DNA from 2 places in the Micromonospora sp. NPDC048170 genome. Region 2 is predicted to be linked to the other one. Evidence: riboswitches for the same ligand, from Rfam matches in the RefSeq annotation. Region 2 holds a riboswitch; the other holds the start of a gene.
The links. Region 2 has a riboswitch for cyclic di-AMP ahead of AB0D32_RS05165 (NlpC/P60 family protein). Riboswitches for the same ligand answer to the same signal wherever they lie in the genome.
Positions count from the first base shown of each region.

Region 1: it holds a riboswitch for cyclic di-AMP, as region 2 does, so the genes downstream of both, AB0D32_RS07535 (C39 family peptidase) here and AB0D32_RS05165 (NlpC/P60 family protein) in region 2, are expected to answer to the same signal.

Region 1 is NZ_JBEZMR010000003.1:218,348-223,393, forward strand. Features, by position in the region: gene AB0D32_RS07525 (hypothetical protein) at 1-666, opposite strand, end outside; gene AB0D32_RS07530 (acyltransferase) at 1,021-2,241, shown strand; cyclic di-AMP (ydaO/yuaA leader) riboswitch at 2,579-2,719, shown strand; gene AB0D32_RS07535 (C39 family peptidase) at 2,950-3,789, shown strand; gene AB0D32_RS07540 (alpha/beta fold hydrolase) at 3,897-4,640, shown strand; gene AB0D32_RS07545 (CDP-glycerol glycerophosphotransferase family protein) at 4,698-5,046, opposite strand, start outside.
Region 2 is NZ_JBEZMR010000002.1:346,634-351,679, forward strand. Features, by position in the region: gene AB0D32_RS05155 (NlpC/P60 family protein) at 1-476, shown strand, start outside; gene AB0D32_RS05160 (peptidoglycan recognition family protein) at 541-2,562, opposite strand; cyclic di-AMP (ydaO/yuaA leader) riboswitch at 2,802-2,936, shown strand; gene AB0D32_RS05165 (NlpC/P60 family protein) at 2,949-3,989, shown strand; gene dcd (dCTP deaminase) at 4,060-4,638, opposite strand; gene AB0D32_RS05175 (pyridoxamine 5'-phosphate oxidase family protein) at 4,717-5,046, shown strand, end outside.

The sequences.
Region 1 (5,046 bases), on a different contig from region 2:
GGCCGCGATGGCGCTCGTACGCTTCCACTTGTGGTAGTCGGTGGTGTCCGGGTCGCTGTTCGGCGGCTTGTACAGGGTGCACCCGGCCCCGCCCTGGTAGGCGGTGCCTGGCTTCAGCCAGCCGGCGCTCCAGTACTTCGAGATGTCGCCGGCGGCGAGGCTGAGCCTCCTGGTGTTCCAGATGATCCCGTTGGTCTGCTTCTTCTTGAGGTCACCGAGTGCCTGCGAGCTGCACTTGTGCGTGCTGCCCCACGGCTCCGGGTCGCTCCAGGCCACGATCGCCCCGTAGGTGCCCGCCGGGTAGCCGAACTTCGCCGAGAGCTGGTCGGCGTACGCCTCGGCCTGCCCGGTGCCGCGAACCTGCTGCACGATGAGGATGTCGGGCGCCACCACGTCGGCGGTGCCCGTCCGGCCGCTGTCGTCCACCAGCATCGAGGTCAGGTGGTCCGGCCCGGAGATCCGGGTGCACGTGCCGTCGGCGTTGTTCCTGACGAGGTTCTCGATGTTGTTGTTGTAGACCCGCAGGACCCGGTCCTCCGCCGCGGCAGCCGCGACGGTCGTGTCGCCCGGGCCGGCGGCCAGCGCCGACGCCTGCGACCCCGGGAACGCGGTGAGCCCGACGAGCACGAGTGCCGCCAGCTGTGCCGACCGATGACTCCGACGCACGGAACGCTCCAATCAGGACCCGCTCGACGGGCGGGTTCGCCAGTTCCAGACGTCGGACTCTACAACGATCAGGAATTCTTCGATGTACCTCCTGCGGGATGGAGCGGACCGGAAGCGGCGGCTCAGTGATCCATCTCCCGGGTCGAGACGGGCGGCTGCCCTGGGCAGGACTTCTTGCGAGGCTCGGCAAGCGCGGCCCCGGCCCGCATGGGCGGTACGTACAGGGTCGCCCCGTTCGCCGGGTAAGGTGCCCGGCGGGGCGATCCCGACCGGGGGGTCGCCGAGGCCGAGCGCCGACGCGGCCGAGGAGGAGACGTACGTGCTGGTGACCCTGCGGACCGTCCGGATCCCGGCGTGACGGGCGTCGCGACCACCGAGCCTGCCGTCCGGCCGGCGTCGCCGGCCAACCGCCTGCCGTCGCTGACCGGGCTGCGCTGGGTCGCCGCCCTGCTCGTCTTCGGGTTCCACGCCGGGACGATGGGCATCATCGCCGAACCCGGCCACAAGGCCGTGGTGGACTGGGTCTTCACCCTCGGCCTGTCCGGCGTGCAGTTCTTCTTCATCCTCAGCGGCTTCGTGCTGGTCTGGTCGGCCCGGCCCAGCGACACCCGGCGGGCGTTCTGGCGTCGCCGGGTGGCCAAGATCTGGCCGAGCCACGTGGTGCTGTGGGCGGCGGCCCTGGCGGTCGCGGCCTGGTTCGCCGACCCCGTGGACCGGGCCGTCTCGCTGGAGAACCTGTTCCTCCTCCAGGCCTGGGACCCCCGGCCGGGGCATTTCTACAGCGTCAACACGGTCAGCTGGTCGCTGTCCTGCGAGTTCTTCTTCTATCTCTGCCTGCCGTTGGCGCTGCCGCTGATCCGCCGGGCCCGGCCGTGGGCGCTGTGGGCCGTCGTGGTCGTGGTGCCGCTGCTGATCCTGGCGCTCTGGCCGGCCCAGGCCCTGGTGCCGGAGGAGAGCCGCTGGTGGTTCACCCAGGTCTTTCCGCCGGTGCGGTCGCTGGAGTTCTGGATGGGCGTGGCCGCCGCCGAGTTGATGCGGCGCGGCCGGTGGCGGGGGCCGGGCCTGCCGGTGGCCAGCCTGATCTTCGTGGCCACCTGGGTGGTCGCCGCGCAGTGGGTCCGCGCCGAACTGTGGGCGGCGCTGCTCTCGGTGGCGTACATCCTGGTCATCGCCGCCGCGGCGGACGCGGACGTGCGCGGGCGGCGCTCGCCGTGGCGGTCCCGGCCGATGATCTGGCTCGGCGAGGTCTCCTTCGCCTTCTACCTGGTGCACGTCCTGGTGATGATCACTGTCCTGCGGCTCACGGGCGACTGGGGCGTCGGCTTCCCCGGCTGGTGGGGGGTGGCGGTGGTGCTCGGGTTCCTGCTGGTCAACCTGGCCCTCGCCGGGCTGTTGCACCGCTTCGTCGAGACGCCGATGATGCGACTGCTCACCCCGCGCCGGCCGACCCCGGAGGCGCCGCGGGACGGGGGCGACGGGAACGGGCCCCCGGGGGAGCGCGGCAACGTCGTGCCGCGCCCCCGGTCCGCCGACCCGCAGGCCGGCCACCGGCCGGCGTACGTCGACTCGCGCTGAGCCCGGCCGCGCGGCGTCCACCGGTGTACGTCGACCCGTGCCGCCGAGAAAATCGCGACCATTTGGGTGACGCCGGTCACCTCGCCGCCGAACCGGTCATCGGGAGCGGGGCGGTCGATTCCCGCCGGGGTTTCGACGCCGATGCCCGCCACTTGTCCCGTTGTCACCCGGAGGCGCTCTCGGAAACGGTCGTCCTATTGAGTCACGTCAGTGGCGAAGTGCCCGCAAAAATTGTCTTCCGATCAAGGTTTAAGCAGGTGGGACGGGGTTGGCAGGGTGTTGGCCGGCCAGTAGTGTCGGCGCGTCCGGTGCGGTAACCGATCGCAAGAGGCGACGCCGCGCCGACCCGCCTAATCGTGAAAGACGAGCCGGGGACCCAGTGCTTTGTGGGGTGAATCCGTGGGCCGCAGGCCCGTGGTAGGGCGTTCTTCCCGCCCGAATCCGTCAGCTAACCCGGTCGGCGGTGTCGGAAGGAGTTCCATCCTCGTGCAGCACCCACCCACCTCTCGGTTGTTCCGCCGTCTCCACGGCACCACGGTGCCCGCGCTCGTACGCCCGCAGGCCACGAGCTGACCCACCGGTCACCGTCCGTCGCCCGGCATCCCGGGCACATCCCCTGAGTGGTCCAGCACCCGCCCGGACGCCCGTCCGCGCGGTCGGTCCGTCTCGCCCTCGGCGCGGACCGACGGCCGCTCACCCCCCGAGCCCGTGGAGGAAACCGTGAAGCACACCCTCAGGCGACAGCTGCGTCGTCTCACGTCCGAACGTCCGTACCAGCTGGCCGCCGCGTCCGCCGCGGCGCTCGTGCTGGCGTCGGGCACCGGCGCGCTGCTTGCCGGAGCCGACGACGCCCCGGCCGCCGCGCAGGCCCCGGTGGCCGCGACCGAGCTGCGGGACGACACCGCCGCCTCGCGGGCCCAGGCCCGGGTCGCCCCGTCCAGCGCCGCCCCGTCCGCGTCCAGCGCCGCCCCGTCGGCCAGCGCCACCAGCACCGCCCCGGACCCGGACCTGACCCGCAAGCCGGAGCCGCCGAAGCCGCCGTCGGCCAAGACCCTGGACTACGACTACCAGGCCCAGAGCACCTTCTACAACTGCGGCCCGGCGGCCGTCCGCAACGCCCTCAGCGCCGCCGGCATCGAGCGCAGCCAGGACGCCCTCGGCGCCCAGCTGGGCACCGACGAGATGGGCACCGACTCGGCCCAGGACACCACCCGCGTGCTGAACGCGACGGTGCCGGGCGACCCGTACCGGACCCGGATGATCCCGGGTGGCGCCGCCACCCCGGCCCAGATGGACCGGCTCCAGGCCGACGTCGTCGCGGCCATCGGCGACGGGCGGGGCGTCGTGGTGAACGTCGCCGGCAGCGCCACGGACACCGGCGGCGGCTGGCACTCGTTCCCCGGCGGCCACTACGTCGCCGTGGTGGGCTACAAGGACGACGGCCGGCTGGTGAAGATCGCCGACTCGGCGAACCCGGCGACCGCGTCGTACTGGATGTCCACCATCGCCCTGGCGAACTGGGCCGCCACCCGCGGCTACTCCGCCTGATCGACGACCGTCGGGCGTCGGCTCCCCATCCCGGGGGACCGGCGCCCGATGTCGTGTCCGGGTCACGGACCTCGCCCGTGGCGCCCCGCGGGTGGCACACTGCGCCCATGGTCGATGAATCGGGTGGCCGGGACGACCGGCGGGTGCTCCTGCTGCTGCACGGCATGGGCGCGACCGGCGACGTGTGGCTGCCGTGGGCGCCGCTGCTCGAGCGCCGGTGGGCGGGGCGGTGGCTCGCACCGGACCTCGCCGGCCACGGCTGGTCGCCGCCGCTGCCGGAGTACTCGTTCCCGGCGCTGGCCGCGCGGATCGCCACCGGGGTCGCGGCGGGGGACCGGCTCGTCGTGCTGGGGCACTCCCTCGGCGGGGTGGTCGGGTTGGCGCTGGCCGCCCGGAGCGCCGGGCTGCCCGTCGACGCCGTGGTCGGGGTCGGCATCAAGGCCGTCTGGTCGCCGGCCGAGCTGGCGAAGGCCGGGGAGTTGGCCGCCCGGCCGGTGACCTGGTTCGCCAGCCGGGACGAGGCGGCCCGCCGCTACCTGCGGGTGGCCGGGCTGACCGGGCTCTTCGCCCCGGAACATCCCGTCGTGGAGGCCGGGCTGCGGCAGGTCGACGGCCGGTGGCGGCTGGCGATGGACCCGGCCGCGTTCGGCGTGGGCGAGCCGGCCCTGCCCGCCCTGCTGGCGGCGACCGACGTGCCGGTGCTGCTGGCCCGCGGCGAGCACGACCCCATGGTCACCGACGCGCAGCTCAAGGAGTTGGGCGTGCCGGTCGCCACCCTGCCCGGCCTGGGGCACAACGCGCACGTCGAGGATCCCGAGGCGGTCCTGGATCTCGTCGACCCGTACCGCTGAGGCCCGTCCCGTCGCCCTCGCGTGCGGCGGCGGGGGCGGGCAGGTCGACCGCCGGGCTCAGGGCGTGGGGGAGAGCGCGGCGGTGTTCGGCCCGGCCGGTCGGGGCGCGGGCACCGGGAGGCCGGCGTCGAGTTCGCGGCGGGCGGCGCCCAGGAACCCCTCGGCGTACGAGTCGGTCGGGAAGTCGCCCAGGTAGCGGCTCCGGGTGGCCCACCGGGTCCCGGCCAGCGGATCGCTGTCGAGCAGCAGCCCCAGCACCTCGTCCACGTTCGACATGTCCCGGTGCAGGACGTAGCCCGACGCGGCGAGCGGGAACTCCTCGGGGAACCGGTCGCCCGAGCCCACCATGTCGGTCACCGCGTACGGCTTGCCCGAGTAGAGGTAGTCGGAGATGACCCCGGAGACG
Region 2 (5,046 bases):
AGAAGCAGCAGAGCGACCTGGCGGCGAAGAAGAAGCAGATCGACGCCGACATCAAGAAGCTCGAGGCGTCACTGCCGGTGACGACCGTCAAGACGGAGAAGTGCCCGACCATCAACGGGGTGGTCAGCGACGCGGCCCGGACCGCGATCAGGACCGCCTGCGCCCAGATCGGCGACCCGTACGTCTGGGGCGCCACCGGCCCGAACTCGTTCGACTGCTCCGGCCTGACCCAGTACGCCTACAAGGCCGCGGGGATCCACCTCACGCACTTCACGGGTGCCCAGTGGAACGAGGGCAAGGCCATCCCGCGCTCCGAGGCGCGCCCCGGTGACCTGGTCTTCTTCTTCAGCGACCTGCACCACGTCGGCCTCTACCTCGGCAACGACAAGATGGTGCACGCGGCCCGGGCCGGCAAACCGGTCAACGTCTCCAGCATCAACACCATGCCGTTGGCCGGGTTCCGCAGGCCCGGCTGATCCCGTACCCCGCAGAACGAAAGGGTCCCCGGTCGACCGGGGACCCTTTCGTTTTTGCGATGGATCAGCGGGGCGCGCCCAGTGGCGAGGGCAGCAGGTTCACGTCGTCCAGGTTGACGTACATGATGCGGTGGCCGAACTGGATCTGCACATACTTGTTGTCGCCGCGGATGACGGTCCGGTCACCCGGGGCGGAGCCGTCGAACGTGGTGGCCCGGTAGTACTCGCCGGGGAGCACGTTGCCCACGGCGTACCGCTCACCGGCCGACAGGGTGTACTGCAGGGGCGAGATCGTCTGGTACGGCACGCCGGCCGGGTACGCCGCCTGCTCCGGGTACGCCCGGCCGTACACCGGGATGGTGGTCTTGCCGGCCTTCGGGGTGGCGACCAGGCCAACGCTCCACTTGGCCGTCCTGGCGCTGGCCGGGTTGTGGAACCACGACTTCTGGCCGAGGTACCAGATCGCCGTCCAGTCTCCCCGCACCTCGGCCAGGGCGTACGTCTGTCCGGCCGAGACCCGGGCGCCGTGGTCGGAGACGTACATGGTGTTCGGGGTGCCGTCGGGCCGCAGCGCGATGTCGTTGACCAGCGGTGCGTCGTGGCTCGGCGCGTTGTGCAGGGGCAGTGCGGACGACCCGCGCAGCGGGCAGGGAGCCGTCGGCGGGGGCGGGTTCGGCACGCCCGGCGGCTGCCGGTTGCAGCCGGTGAACTGCGGCTGGTTCGTGGCGAAGTCCGGGTCGATGGTGACCAGCCCCGTCCGCGGCGTGCCGGTCGACTTGAACGGCGCCTTGAGCAGGTCGAAGTAGTGCGACCAGTTCCAGTACGGTCCGGCGTCCCAGTGCATGCCGCGCACGTTCGCGGCGACGGTGCCGGGGACGTTGTCGTGCCCGATGATGTGATTGCGGTCCAGCGGGATGTTGTACTGCCGCGCCAGGTGGCGGACCAGCTTGGCGGAGGTGCGGTACATCGCCTCGGTGTACCAGGTGCCGTGGCCCGCGAAGCCCTCGTGCTCGAGGCCGATGGACTTGGAGTTCACGTACCAGTTGCCGGCGTGCCAGCCGACGTTCTTGGTCTTGATGTGCTGGGCGATGTGGCCGTCCACCGAGCGCAGGGTGTAGTGCCAGCCCACCCGCTTCGGGTCCTTGACCAGGTTGACGCTGGGCCCGAAGTAGCCCTCGGTGTCGTGGATGACGATGTATTCGATCTTCTGCTGCGCGGGCCGGTCGGCCAGGTCGTGGTTGCCGTACGCGCCGAGGGTGGTGCCGTAGTTCTGGTAGGGCGCCGGGATCCACTCGCACGAGATGTCGTCGGGGCACTCCAGCCCGTCGGGCCGGGCGAGCTTGCGCAGGCCCAGCCGGTCCAGCCAGGAGCGCTCCGGCAGGACCGCGCTGGCGGCGAGGGTGACCCGCTGCCCGTCGTCGGTCAGCCGGGTGTCGCCCGTGGCGATGGTGGCGTACACCTCGTTGGCGAAGGCCGCCGCGGCGTCGGCGCTGTCCGCGCCGGAGTAGCGGGCCACCGCGCCATACCAGGCCGCCGGGTCGGTGTCGGCGCCGACCGGGGCACCGATCTCTCTCTGGTACGCGGCCAGCAGCGCCGCGCCGCCCCGGATGTTCGCCGTGACGTCCGTCCGCAGCGCCTCCTCGCTGGCGCCGGTCAGTTCGGCGGCAGCGTCGAGCGTCCGCAGGGCGGCCTCGGCGGGAGCCGGTTCGGCCGCCGACTCCGGCGTCTCGGCCAGGGACGGGCGGGAGTCGTCGCCCCGCGGGTCCTCGGTGCCCTCCTCGTGGTGGGTGCCCCCGGGCAGGGCGGCGACGTGCTCGGCGTCGGTGAGGTGCATCGGTCCGTAGCCGGCGCTGGTGCTCGGCGTGCCGGCGTTGGTGTCCCAGCGGGACTGCAGGTAGGAGACTCCGAGCAGGACGCTCTCCGGCACGCCGTACTCGGCCGCCGCGGCGGCGTACTGCTGCTGCCGGTCGGCCGTCGGCGCGGCGGCGGCGGATCCGGCGGCGGTGAGCGGCGTCGCCACCATGGCGGCGGCCACGGCGGCGGCCAGCAGGACGCGTCTGCTCCTCGTTGTCGCTGACAGGTGCATCAGACCCCCAGTTCGGACGGGCAAAGGTGGGGCCACCTTCGCCTCATCCACCGCCTCCGGTCAATACCTTTCCATCAGACACTTCATAAGGAAGAAAATCTTCGTCGCGTGGGTTGCGATCTCGCCCGGCCCGGTGGGAATACGGAGTGTCATGGCCTGGAGGGTTGCGGATCGATAACGGCCGTCTCTACTCTGGTCTTTCGTCGGCCGGTGACAATCCGTCCACCCAGGGCGGTGACGGTCCGACACCGCCGAGTCGCTCCCGAGCGAGCCGGGGACCCAGGTTCCCCGGGGTGAATCCGCAGTCCCTGCGGTAGGGCGCCCCTTCCCGCCCGAACCCGTCAGCTAACCCGGTAGGCGGTACGGAAGAAGGAGTACGGACCCCGGTGGCACACCATGCCCCGCGGCCACCGTCCGCCCGGCCGGCCCTTGCCGACCCGACGACGGCTGCGCCGCGCCCACGCTGGTACCGCTGCACCACCGCCCTCGCCGCCCTTGCCGCATTCGCCGTCGTCCTGATCGGCGGAGCCACGGCGGCCCACGCCGAACCGACGGTCGCCGAGATCGAGCGGCAGATCGACGAGGACTGGAACAGGCTCGAACCGGTCATCGAACGGCACAACGCCGTCCGACAGGACCTGGCCGCCAAGCGGAAGCAGGCCGACGCGCTCGCCGCGCAGATCAAGCCGCTGGAGGAGCAGGTCGGGCAGGCGATGGAGAAGGTCGGCGCGCTGGCCGTCCGCGCCTACAAGGGTGAACAGGCGTCCGCGATCAACGCCCTGCTCGGCAGCCGGTCGCCGAGCGAGATGGTCGGGCAGCTCGAACTGCTCGACCAGTTCGCCCAGCACCAGCAGCAGGAGGTGCGGCAGGTCGCCGAGCTGCGCGACCGGCTGGCCGGGAAGAAGGCCCCGCTGGACGAGATGGTCGTCCAGCTCGGCCGCACCGAGGCCCAGCTCGCGGCGAAGAAGAAGCAGATCAACGCCGAGATCGACCGGTTGCAGAAGCTGCGGCTGCGGATCTACGGCAGCGGGGGCGGCGGACCGCTGCGCCCCGCCCCCTGTCCGGCCAGCTATCCCGGCGGCGCGGCCGGCACCGCGGTGACGTTCGCCTGCGCCCAGATCGGCAAGCCCTACGTCTGGGGCGCCGACGGGCCGAACTCGTACGACTGCTCCGGCCTGATGCTCGCCGCCTGGGCGAAGGCCGGGGTCTCGCTGCCGCACAACGCCGCGCAGCAGCGCCGGGTCACCGCGACCGTCAGCCGGGCCGAGCTGCGCCCGGGTGACCTGGTTTTCTACTACAGCGACCTGCACCACGTCGGCATGTACGTCGGCGGGGGCTGGGTGGTGCACGCCTCCCGCGCCGGGGTGCCGGTCAGGATGAAGAAGGTCGACGACGGCCCGATCCACAGCTACGGCCGCCCCGGCTGAGGTGTAGTAAGGGCACCTTCCTAACGCATTCGGTACAGGAAGGTGCCCTTCCCAACTGCCGACGGCCGGATCAGCGGACCGGCCAGGTGCGCCAGTGCTGCCAGGAACGGCTCGGGGTCGGGCCGCGCTGCCCCTGGTAGCGCGAGCCGTAGACGGCCGAGCCGTACGGGTGCTCCGACGGCGACGACAGCCGGAAGATGCAGAGCTGGCCGATCTTCATGCCCGGCCAGAGGGTGATCGGCAGGTTGGCCACGTTGGACAGTTCGAGGGTCACGTGACCGGAGAAGCCCGGGTCGATGAAGCCCGCCGTCGAGTGGGTGAGCAGCCCGAGCCGGCCGAGTGAGCTCTTGCCTTCCAGGCGGCCGGCGAGCTGGTCGCCGAGCGAGATCACTTCGAGGGTCGAGGCGAGCACGAACTCGCCCGGGTGCAGCACGTACGGCTCGCCCTCGGGCACCTCGACCAACGACGTGAGGTCGTCCTGCTGCTGCGCGGGGTCGATGTGGGTGTAGAGGTGGTTGTTGAAGACCCGGAAGAGTTTGTCCAGGCGTACGTCGATGCTGGACGGTTGCACCAGCGCGGGCTCGAACGGCTCCAGCGCGAGCGTGCCCGCCTCGATCTCGGAGGCCAGGTCGCGGTCGGAGAGCAGCATCCGAACACCTTAGCGACCGATGCGCGTGACCTGCGTGTCGGAGTGCATCTTCGTACAGTTGTTCGATAGAATGCCCGCATGGCTTCCTGGTCCGAATTCGCCGCCGACGAGCCCCGCCTCGCCGACGGGATCCGCCTCCTCATGCAGCAGTACGGGCCGGGCTTCGGCTACCTGGCCACCGTCCGCGCCGACGGCGGCCCGCGCGTGCACCCGGTCTCTCCGGTGATCACCGACGAGGGGCTCTTCTGCTTCGTCGTCGACTCGCCCAAGCGGCGCGACCTGGAGCGCGACGGCCGCTACGCGCTGCACTCCTTCCCGCCGGAGGAGAGCGACGACGAAGCCTACGTGGCCGGCCACGCCCGGCCGGTGACCGATCCGGCCCGGGTCGACCGGTTGGCCCGCAGCCAG